Regions from separate parts of the Rhodococcus sp. IEGM 1408 genome, predicted to be linked through region 2. Evidence: predicted binding sites of a transcription regulator. Region 2 holds the regulator's gene; each other region holds the start of a gene.
What was found. Region 2 encodes LexA, which represses DNA repair genes until DNA is damaged. Its sites were predicted from a motif close to CGAACANNTGTTCG; they were not measured.

Region 1: R4P08_RS05480 (HNH endonuclease signature motif containing protein) is a predicted target of LexA. The motif match lies at 1,694-1,707, and genes of this name have one in related genera.
Region 3: R4P08_RS11160 (HNH endonuclease signature motif containing protein) is a predicted target of LexA. The motif match lies at 1,762-1,775, and genes of this name have one in related genera.

Annotation. Positions count from the first base shown of each region.
Region 1 covers NZ_JAWLRW010000003.1:49,558-52,793, reverse strand. The annotation lists gene R4P08_RS05490 (serine hydrolase domain-containing protein) at 1-957, shown strand, start outside; gene R4P08_RS05485 (class I SAM-dependent methyltransferase) at 999-1,613, shown strand; gene R4P08_RS05480 (HNH endonuclease signature motif containing protein) at 1,731-3,032, shown strand; gene R4P08_RS05475 (glutamate-5-semialdehyde dehydrogenase) at 3,139-3,236, shown strand, end outside.
Region 2 covers NZ_JAWLRW010000002.1:228,101-231,336, reverse strand. The annotation lists gene hflX (GTPase HflX) at 1-1,227, shown strand, start outside; gene lexA (transcriptional repressor LexA) at 1,278-1,946, opposite strand; gene R4P08_RS03915 (hypothetical protein) at 2,176-2,628, shown strand; gene nrdR (transcriptional regulator NrdR) at 2,744-3,199, shown strand; gene hrpA (ATP-dependent RNA helicase HrpA) at 3,209-3,236, opposite strand, start outside.
Region 3 covers NZ_JAWLRW010000006.1:100,393-103,628, reverse strand. The annotation lists gene R4P08_RS11160 (HNH endonuclease signature motif containing protein) at 1-1,722, opposite strand, end outside; gene R4P08_RS11155 (hypothetical protein) at 1,942-2,505, shown strand; gene R4P08_RS11150 (MmcQ/YjbR family DNA-binding protein) at 2,543-2,929, opposite strand; gene R4P08_RS11145 (GNAT family N-acetyltransferase) at 2,940-3,236, opposite strand, start outside.

The DNA of each region.
Region 1 (3,236 bases), on a different contig from region 2:
CGGGTCGGGATGGTGCTCGGCGGCGGGCGGTCGGGAGGGGTCCACGTGACCGCCCGCGGCGACACCGGCCGGGGCGCGGCACCGGATGCCCGCACGCTCTTCGAGATCGGGTCCGTCACCAAGACCTTCACCGCGCTCCTGCTCGCCGACGGGGTGCTCCGGGGGCAGTGGGCGCTCGACACCCCGGTGCGCGACCTGCTCCCGGCCGGCGTGGGCGTCCCCAGCCGCGACGGGGTGCAGATCACCCTGCAGCACCTCGCCACCCACACCTCGGGCCTGCCGCGGACGCCCGGGCGGCTCGGAATCCGCGAGAACGTCGCCTATCTGCGCACGGGGGCGGACCCCTACGCGGGGCTCTCACAGGACGACGTGCTCCGGGCGCTCCCGGGCGCCAAGCTCTCGCGGGTGCCGGGAAGCGGCAAACCGAAGTACTCCAACCTCGGATTCGGGCTCCTGGGCACAGCGCTGACCACGGCGACCGGACTCGACTACGGCTCGTTGGTCCGGGACCGGATCTGCGTTCCGCTCGGGATGACCGACACCGTCGTAGACGACCAGATGACCACCGATCAGCGGCAGCGGATGGCGGTCGGACACCGTCGTCGTCGTCGCACGGCGGAGCCCTGGCCCCTCCCCGGGATCCCCGGGGCGGGCGCGCTTCGCTCGACCGCCACCGACATGCTGCGATTCCTGGCGGCCCAGGTCGACCCGCCCGACACCGGGCTGGGGGAGGCCGTCCGGCTCACCCACGCGACCCCGCCCGGGGGTCCGGGGGAGATGGGGCTCGGGTGGCACCGCGCCGGGCCGCGCACCCTGTGGCACAACGGGGGCACCGGCGGGTTCCGCTCGATCGCGATCGTCACGCCGGACTCGCGGGTGGTCACGCTCGCCCTCGTCAACCAGACCCGGGGAGCCGACCTGACGGCGTTCCGGCTGATGCGCCGGATCGACGGGTGAGGTCGGGACGCGAACGGATCCGGCGCGGTCATACTGGGGGCATGAGCACCCGCACCTGGCAGGACATCATCAGCGACGACCCCGAGCACTCCCGCAGGTACGCCAAGCGGTGGGACGACATGGTGGCGGAGGGCGTGGACATCGACGGCGAGGCGCGGCTGATCGACGCCATGGTCCCGCGCGGTGCCCGGATCCTCGACGTCGGCTGCGGGCAGGGTCGCACCGGCGCCTACCTGCACTCGCGAGGGCACCACGTCACCGGCGTGGACCTGGACCCGCACCTGATCGAGCGGGCCCGCGAGCTGTGCCCCGACGCGACCTGGGAGGTCGCGGACCTGGCCGACGACGGATGGGCGGCCGGGCCGTTCGACCTGGCCGTGTCCGCGGGCAACGTCCTGGCGTTTGTGGACCCCGCCGACCGCGGCACCGTCCTGGCCAACCTCGCGGCGCGCATTGCGACGACCGCCGACGATCCCGAGGGCCGCCCCGGGCGACTGGTGGTGGGCTTCGGGCTCGACCGCGGCTGGACCCACGAGGAGTTCGACGCGGCCGCCGCGCAGGCCGGGCTGCGTCTGGAGCAGCGGTGGTCGACGTGGGACCTCAGGCCGTTCGACGACGACAGCGGCTTCATGGTCGCGGTGCTTGTGCGCGCATAGCCAGCCTGGGCTCCGTGCGTTCCCGCAGCATAAGCGCAGTTCAGGGGGCTAAATAGGTTACCCGATCGGTACCCCGTGTTCGAACGGGCGTGCGACATCGGGCGATAGAATGACGTCATGATCGAGGGCCTCCTGGAGACGACGACGACGACGAGCGTGGAGCGACTGAGCTCCGTGTGCTGGTCCGAGCTGTCCCGGTCGGAGCTCTCCGAGGCGCTGCGTCGACTGGAAGAGGTCTCGCGCCGACTTGATGCCATCAGTGCGGCGGGGGCGGCCGAGTCGGCCGGTCGTGCTGAACAGGCGGGCCGGTCGGTGACGTCCGCGGCCACCGCTCTGGGTAAGGAACTGGGACTGACGGCAGGGCAGTGTCGATCGCGGATCGATGCCGGGCGGCGAGGGGGTTCTCCAGCGATGGACGCCCACCGGCGGGGCCGGATCACCGCCGGGCAGGAGCGGGCGATCGGTGAGGCCGTGGACGAGTTGCCGGAGGGGGCGCCGGCGGAGGCTCGACTGGACTTCTCCCGCCACCTGACCGAGCTCGCCGAGGCCGGGGCGAGTGTCCGGGCGATCACGGCTGCGGCGGCGCGGGAACTGGCGAAAGCCGATCCGGGACGGTTGGAACGACTGGAAGAGCAGCAGCAGAAGCGCCGGGAACTGCGGGCGCATCGGCCCGGCTTGGACGGGATGTCCAGCGTCGGGATCAGCTGCGAGCCCCGGCTGCAGGCGTTGCTGGCGGCGGTGATCGCCCGGTTCGCCTGCCCGGGGCAGTGCATCGCGGCACCGGTCGACCCGGAGACGGGCGAGCCCGTTGATCGCGACGCGCTCGCCGCCGCGGACACCCGCACGGCCGGCCAGCGGGCCTACGACGCCCTGTGCCACGTGCTCTCACACGGGCTGGCCGCGGAGCCGGGTGCCACCCGCGGAGTGGCGGCGATCGTGGTGCGACTGACCGCCGAGCAGCTCGACGCCGTCGAAGCCGGCGGGGCCGGAGGGGCTGGCGACCTGGTGGAGACCGACGCGGGAGTGCAGATGACCGCGGCGCAGGCGGTGTCGCTCGCGGGCCGGCGATCCTGGTTCCTTTCCGCGCTGCGCGACGGTCGCGAGGAGTTGCGGCGCATCGATATAGACCGCGGCCGGGGCGGCCGGCTCGCGACCGCGATCCAGCGACTGGTCCTGTACGCGGCGCACGGGGGATGCACCCACCCGGGCTGCGAGCAACCCGCAGCCAAGTGCCAGGGGCATCACGTGGTCGATTGGGCCCGGGGCGGACCCACCACGCTGACCAACCTGGCGCTGGTCTGCCCGATCCACCACGGGTGGATAGGCGACGGGCCCGGCCAGTGGCGCACTGTCCCCGACCCCGCACGGCCCGGCCAGCCCCGCTGGATACCACCCGGGACACCTGCGAGGGCGGCATGACAAGCGCCCGATGCCTGTCCGGCAGTGCGACGTGCGCGGGTTCGTCGTTACATCCGAGGTCGTCGCATCTGAGGTCGGCGTGACGAGCATCGGTAAGCTGGGGGATATGACCACCAGCAGCCTCGACGCCCCCGACCTCGCCGGACAGACGGACGCCGATCAGGCCGGCGCGGATCCGGTCCGCGTGGCCGTCCATGAGGCCGC
Region 2 (3,236 bases):
CTGGCCGACGCCGCGATGGCCGAACTGGCCCAGCTCGCCGAGACCGCCGGCTCCGAGGTCTGCGACTCGATGATCCAGCGCCGCGACAAGCCTGATCCCGCCACCTACATCGGTTCCGGTAAAGCACAGGACCTCAAGGACATCATCGACGCGACCGGTGCCGACACGGTCATCTGCGACGGTGAGCTCACCTCCGGGCAGCTCCTCGCGTTGGAGAAGGTGGTCAACGTCAAGGTGATCGACCGCACCGCGTTGATCCTCGACATCTTCGCCCAGCACGCCACCAGTCGCGAGGGCAAGGCCCAGGTCACGCTGGCCCAGATGGAGTACATGCTCCCGCGCGTGCGTGGTTGGGGCGAGTCGCTCTCCCGCCAGGCGGGTGGCCGAGCAGGCAGCAACGGCGGCGTGGGTCTACGTGGTCCCGGTGAGACCAAGATCGAGACGGACCGCCGCCGCATCCGCGAGCGGATGTCCAAGCTCCGCAAGGAGATCAAGGGCATGAAACAGGCCCGGGACACCAAGCGGCATCAACGGCGTGCCACCACGGTGCCGTCGATCGCGATCGCCGGCTACACGAACGCCGGCAAGTCGAGTCTGCTCAACCGCCTCACGGGCGCGGGCGTCCTGGTCCAGAACGCCCTGTTCGCCACGCTCGACCCCACGACCCGCCGGGCGGAACTGCCCGACGGTAAGGCAGTGGTCTTCACCGACACCGTGGGGTTCGTCCGGCACCTTCCCACCCAGCTCGTCGAGGCTTTCCGTTCGACGCTGGAGGAGGTGGTCGATTCCGAACTGCTCCTGCACGTGGTGGACGGGTCGGACGCCTTCCCACTTCGTCAGATCGAGGCCGTCCGCGGCGTCATCAACGACGTCGTGGAGGAGCAGAAAGCCGAGAGGCCCCGCGAGCTCGTGGTGGTCAACAAGATCGACGTCGCGGACCCGGTGGTGTTGACCGAGCTGCACCACGCCCTCCCGGAGGCGGTCTTCGTCTCAGCCGAGACCGGAGAGGGTTTTGACGAGCTGCTCGGTCGGATCATCGAGATCGTCGGCTCCGGGGACACCGAGGTGACCCTGGAGATCCCCTTCACGCGGGGAGATGTGGTGTCGAGGGTCCACGCGGACGGCGCGGTCGTGGATGAGCAACACACGCAGGACGGCACCCGGATCGTGGTCCGCCTGCCGGCCTCCGTGGCCGCAGAGCTCGGGGCCTTCACCTCGAACGGTTGACACGACGGCGCCGCCCGACCCGGAGGGGCGGGCGGCGCCGGTGCGTGCCTTCAGAGTTTGCGGAAGACCGTGACCACCTTGCCCAGGATGGTCGCGTGTTCGCCCGGGATCGGACTGAACGACGGGTTGTGGGGTAGCAACCACACCCCGGTGGCGTCCTTCCGGAAGGTCTTGACGGTGGCTTCACCATCGATCATCGCTGCGACGATCTCGCCGTTGTCCGCCACGTTCTGTCGACGCACCACCACGTAGTCGCCGTCGCAGATCGCCGCGTCGATCATCGACTCGCCGACCACCTTGAGCATGAACAGATCCCCGGAGCCCACCAGGTCTGCCGGGAGCGGGAAGACCTCTTCCACCGCCTGTTCGGCGAGGATCGGCCCGCCGGCAGCAATCCGCCCCAGGACGGGGACGTAGACGGCTTCCGCAGCCCCGCTCGGACGCGACGCATCCTGAGTGGGCGCACGACGTCCCCGGGAGCGCTGGCCAGGCACCCCGTGGACGTCGACCGCCCGGGGTTTGTGCGGGTCACGCGTCAGGAAGCCCTTCTTCTCCAGCGTCCGGAGCTGGTGTGCGACGGACGATGTGGACTGCAGGCCGACGGCGTCACCGATCTCGCGGATGCTCGGCGGATAACCGCGGTCCTTGACCGTGTCGTGGATATGCATCAGGACGCTCTTCTGACGAGCGGTCAGGGCCTCGAAGTCGGGCTTGGACATGTAGTGGTCCCTTCGGCGAATGGGTGTTCGACGTCTTTGTCTGTGTACACCCTAACTCCTCCTTGGTGCGAGCGCCACACAGGTGTTCGAAGTTTTTTCGCCTCGGGTGGTGACTCTGTCGTAGCTCCGTGATACAACTCTATCCAGGTTCGAGTTCGAACAGATGTGCCAGCAGATGCATACGGGTGTACGAGGCGAGTTCGCACACCGTATCGAGTAAGGAGTCACCATGTCCGTCCTGGAGATGCAGTCGCAGTCGCGTCCGGCCGTGCGGTGGACCGAGGTCTGCGCCACCGAGCACAGCGCCGTTAACCTCGGCGCCACCGAGCACAGCGCCGTTAACCTCGGCGCCACCGAGCACAGCGCCGTTAACCTCGGCGCCACCGAGCTCGGCGCCCCGGCGACGACCCGGGTCCGGCCCCGCGACGGGTCGGAGCGCGGGCTGACGATCCGGACCCTCGACCGGGGCCGCCGTGTGCCCACCCGGTCGATCGGCCCCGGTCGGCTGTCGCCCGTTCGTCCCGCCTCAGCAGGGCAGGTCACCGCGTGTCGTGTCGCGGCGAAGCCCGCGTCGCCGGTCGTCGACGACGTGCCGACGTGGGTGCTCCTGGCCTGCGGAATCGTGTTCGGCGTCGTGATGCTGCTGGCGCTGGCTCTCCTGGGCGGGCCCGCCTACGCGTGATCATCACGATCGCCTCCTAGACTGGCTCCGGGACGGCGACCTGTCGTCCCACGCATCGCCCCGGGTTCCGGCCGGGGGAGGTGCACGGACCCGGTCGACGAATGGCGGAGCTGGAATGTACTGCCCGACATGCCACCACGAGGACTCTCGGGTGATCGACTCGAGGTCGGTCGACGAGGGGCAAGCCATCCGACGTCGTCGGGAGTGTCCCGAATGCGGGCACAGGTTCACCACCCTGGAGACTCCGCTGTTGACCGTTCTCAAACGCAACGGCGTCACCGAGAGCTTCAGCCGTGACAAGGTGGTGCGCGGCGTCCGACGAGCATGCCAGGGCAGGTCGGTCGACGAGGACGCGCTGCGGCGGCTCGCGCAGGAGGTCGAGGACGCTGTAAGGGCGGGTGGGGCGTCTGAGGTTCCTGCGCACAAGATCGGGTTGGCGATCCTCGGTCCGCTGCAGGATCTCGACGAGGTCGCCTACCTGCGATTCGCCTCGGTCTACAAGCAGTTCACCTCGGCAGCCGACTTCGAAACCGAGATCATCGCGCTCCGCGAGCGTCACGCGAAAGCCTGACAGGCATTCCTACCGCTTGGCCCGCTGCGCGAGCGCG
Region 3 (3,236 bases), on a different contig from region 2:
GGTGCGGCCGGGGCCAGCACCGTTGCCAGGAACAGCGCCGGTGCTGGGGTTGCGGGTGGTTTCGCGTTGGGCGCGGCGTTGTTCGGCTTTGGCGCGTTCGGCGCGGAGGCGGGCTGCCCGGCGGTGCCAGTAGGTGGGTTCGGTGTTCGGGTCGCCGCCGCCGGCGTCGGTGGTGGAGGTGGTGGTGGGGTTGGGGGTGCGGGTTTGTTGCTTAGCCCAGGCCTGTTGCTCGGCGCGGGCTTGTTCGCGGCGGAATGCCGCCAGGGGCCCGGACGGTCGGGTGAGCATGGTCGCGCCGTCCGGGGTGATGACCACGAGGGTGCCGTCGGGGGAGAGGTCGTACAGCCAGCCGGAGAAGGTTTTGAACCGGTGATGTCGGCGGCACAGGCACATCAGGTTGCATTCCTCGGTGTGCCCGCCGCTGCTGGGGTCGTCGTGGTCGAAGGGGCGGGCGTGGTCGAGGTCGCAGTTCTCGGCTGGCACGGTGCACCCGGGGTGCCGGCAGGTTCCGTCGCGTAGGCGGACGCGGCGGGCCAGGGCGGTGCTGGGCCGGTAGTTCAGGGCTCGGCGGGCATCGTCGGCGGCGCCCGGGGCGGGGTCGATCCGCTCGAGGGTGGCGCCGCTGCTGGTGGCGAGCATGGCCAGCAGGGCGTTGATGGCGGATTCGCCGGTGCGGGGGAACTCGACCTGCGGGTCTGCGCCATTCCCGGGGGCGAAGACGGTGACCTTGGGTCGCAGCGGTGCCGGCGGTTCGTCCGGGTCCAGCCCGGTGGCGCGGGCGTAGCCGCGGTCCCCGCAGACCAGGGACATCAGCGCATCGGCGCGGCGCTGGGGCAGCGGGTAGTACGACATGTCCGCCACCTCGGCATCAGCGTCAGCGTCAGCGTCAGCGCCTGAGTCTGAGTCGGAATTGGACCCGGAGTCGGACTTCAAGGTGTCGGACGGCGCGCCAGAAGAGCCGGCAGTAGCAGTGCCACCGGCCGCGGAGCTGGTGGTGTCGGGGTCGGGGTTGGTGAATTCGTTGGCGCGTTGGTCGATGCGTTCGGCCAGGACGGCGGCTTCATCGGCGGCCAGGGTGGCCCAGAGGTTGGCCATCCCGTCGGCGCCTTTGCGGAAGTGCACTCCGCGGTCGCGGGCGGCGTCGGCTTTGCGTTCGCGGATCCCGTTGGCGTCGTAGCGGCGGATGATCGCATCGGCGGCTTCGCGGACGGTGCGGTCGCCGAGACGTTCGCCGCCCTCCAGGGCGGCGAGGTAGTCCTCGACCACCTCCCGCTGGACCTGCTCGAGCACGGCGGGGTCGACGGTGGACATCTGGCGGGCGAGCAGCTCCGCGGCGCGTTGCTCCATCCGGCCGGAGGCCAGGGCGGCGAGGATGGCCGGGTAGCGCTCGGTCAGGTCGACCGCGAAGCTGATCATGGACTCGGCCCGCAGGCAGGAGATGGGCATCGCCGCGACCACCTGGCCGGCGCACTCCGCGAACGGGTCGATCACCGCGTACCCGGGGACGAGGCCGTCCCCGACGCCGGCTTCATCTCGGCGGACGCACTCGCGAAACAGTTGGTAGCAGGCGGTGAACCGGGCTGCGGCGGCCCGGTTCTCCGCCGCCCAGGTGGCACGAGCGGCCTCGGTCAGGGCGCGCAGGGCAGACCCGTCATCGGGGCCGCCAGGGCCGCTTCTGCCGCTCGCATCGCCCGCCCCGCAACCGCCTGCCGTATCGCTCATGCCCCCACCCCCCGGTGTTGCACCGCATTCAAATCGTATCGAACCTGTGTTCTATGATACGCATACACATTCGAACGCACAAGGGCTGAGGAACATCAGAATCGGGCTCTTGCATGGCTCAGGAGTAACGGATACCCGCTCGGCCGGGATATGTGGTGGACTCATGATTCGTTGATCTGCAGGGGCGACCGCTCCTCACGTGCTGCTCGGAGGCCGCCCATGTCCAAGTCCATCGCATTCACCGGGGCATTGGTGGCGGCCCTGCTCGTCGCCTCTGCCGGAACCGCCGCAGCCCAGAGCGCGGACGGGCTCTCCTCTGACGGCCTCGATTCGTCGTCGATCTCCGGGTCGTCCGACGTCGAGGGCGACTACCTCGGTTCCGCGGGTGAGCTTCTCCCGGGTTCGGTGACCGGCTCGCTGCCCGGTTACGCCTCGGGGCCCCTCGGTTCCGCCGCCACGCTGGCGTGCAACGTGGGCACCGTCGCCGGTGCCGCCGCCGGCCTGACGGGCGTGCCCCTGCCGATTCCGGTCGGCGTCGTCTGCATGGTGGTCAACCCCGTCGCCGAGTCCGGCGACTCCCTGCTGAAGGGCGACGTGGAGGGTTCAGTCGCTGCAGTGGTCGGCGGAGTCCCGCTCGTGGGCGAGTCGCTCGGGGGCCAGGTCGACACCGCGTCCGCCACCGAGGCTGTGAACGGTTCGCTCGGGGAGGAGCAGCTCGGTTCGCTCACCGAGAGCTCCCTGTCCCCGCAGGCTGATCCCGCAGACTTGATCCCGCAGGGCTGACCGCTGGGCGGCGGCCGCTGGGCGCTGGGCGGATCGTTCAGCGCTGCCCGCGCCCGAACTGGTGGGGTTCAACCGGCTGTTGCGCCTTTGGCAGCCCCGCCACCACGAGCCGGTAGGACTCGGTGACCAGCTCCTCGACCATGCCCGGGGTGAGGGTCCCGCCGGGATGCAACGAGATCCAGTGGCGCTTGTTCATGTGGTAGCCGGTTGTTATGTCCTCGTGCGCCTCGCGCAGCGCCATGCTGTCCGAGGGCAGGGCCTTGAGCACCACTTGACGCTCCCCGGCGACCTCCACGTGGAGCATGAACATCTTGCCGCGGACCTTGTAGACGTCGTAGTCCGGCCCGAACGGGAACTCCAGGGTCGACGCCGGCAGCTCACGCGCCCGCCGAGCCGCACACTTCTGGAGTTCCCGCCCGTTCATCCCGCTGACGTTACGACACGCCCTCCGCAGCGGGGCGCACGGCGGGGCGCGGGCGGGTTCGCGCGAGCGGGTTGTCCAGCGTGCCGGCGAACTGCAGCGACCCCGCCTGGTCCGTCAGGTCCACCATCTGGCGGGTGTTGCGCAGCTGGAGCCGGTTGAGGCATGAGTGCTTGAACCGCGGGGCGAACAGCGCCTCCCAGGTGGGACGGTGCACCTCGCCGTCGTCGCCGTCGCCGTCTTCCCCGGCCAACGTCTTCAGGCACGCCCGCGCCTCTTCCCAGAAGTCCTCGACCCCCAGGACGCCAGC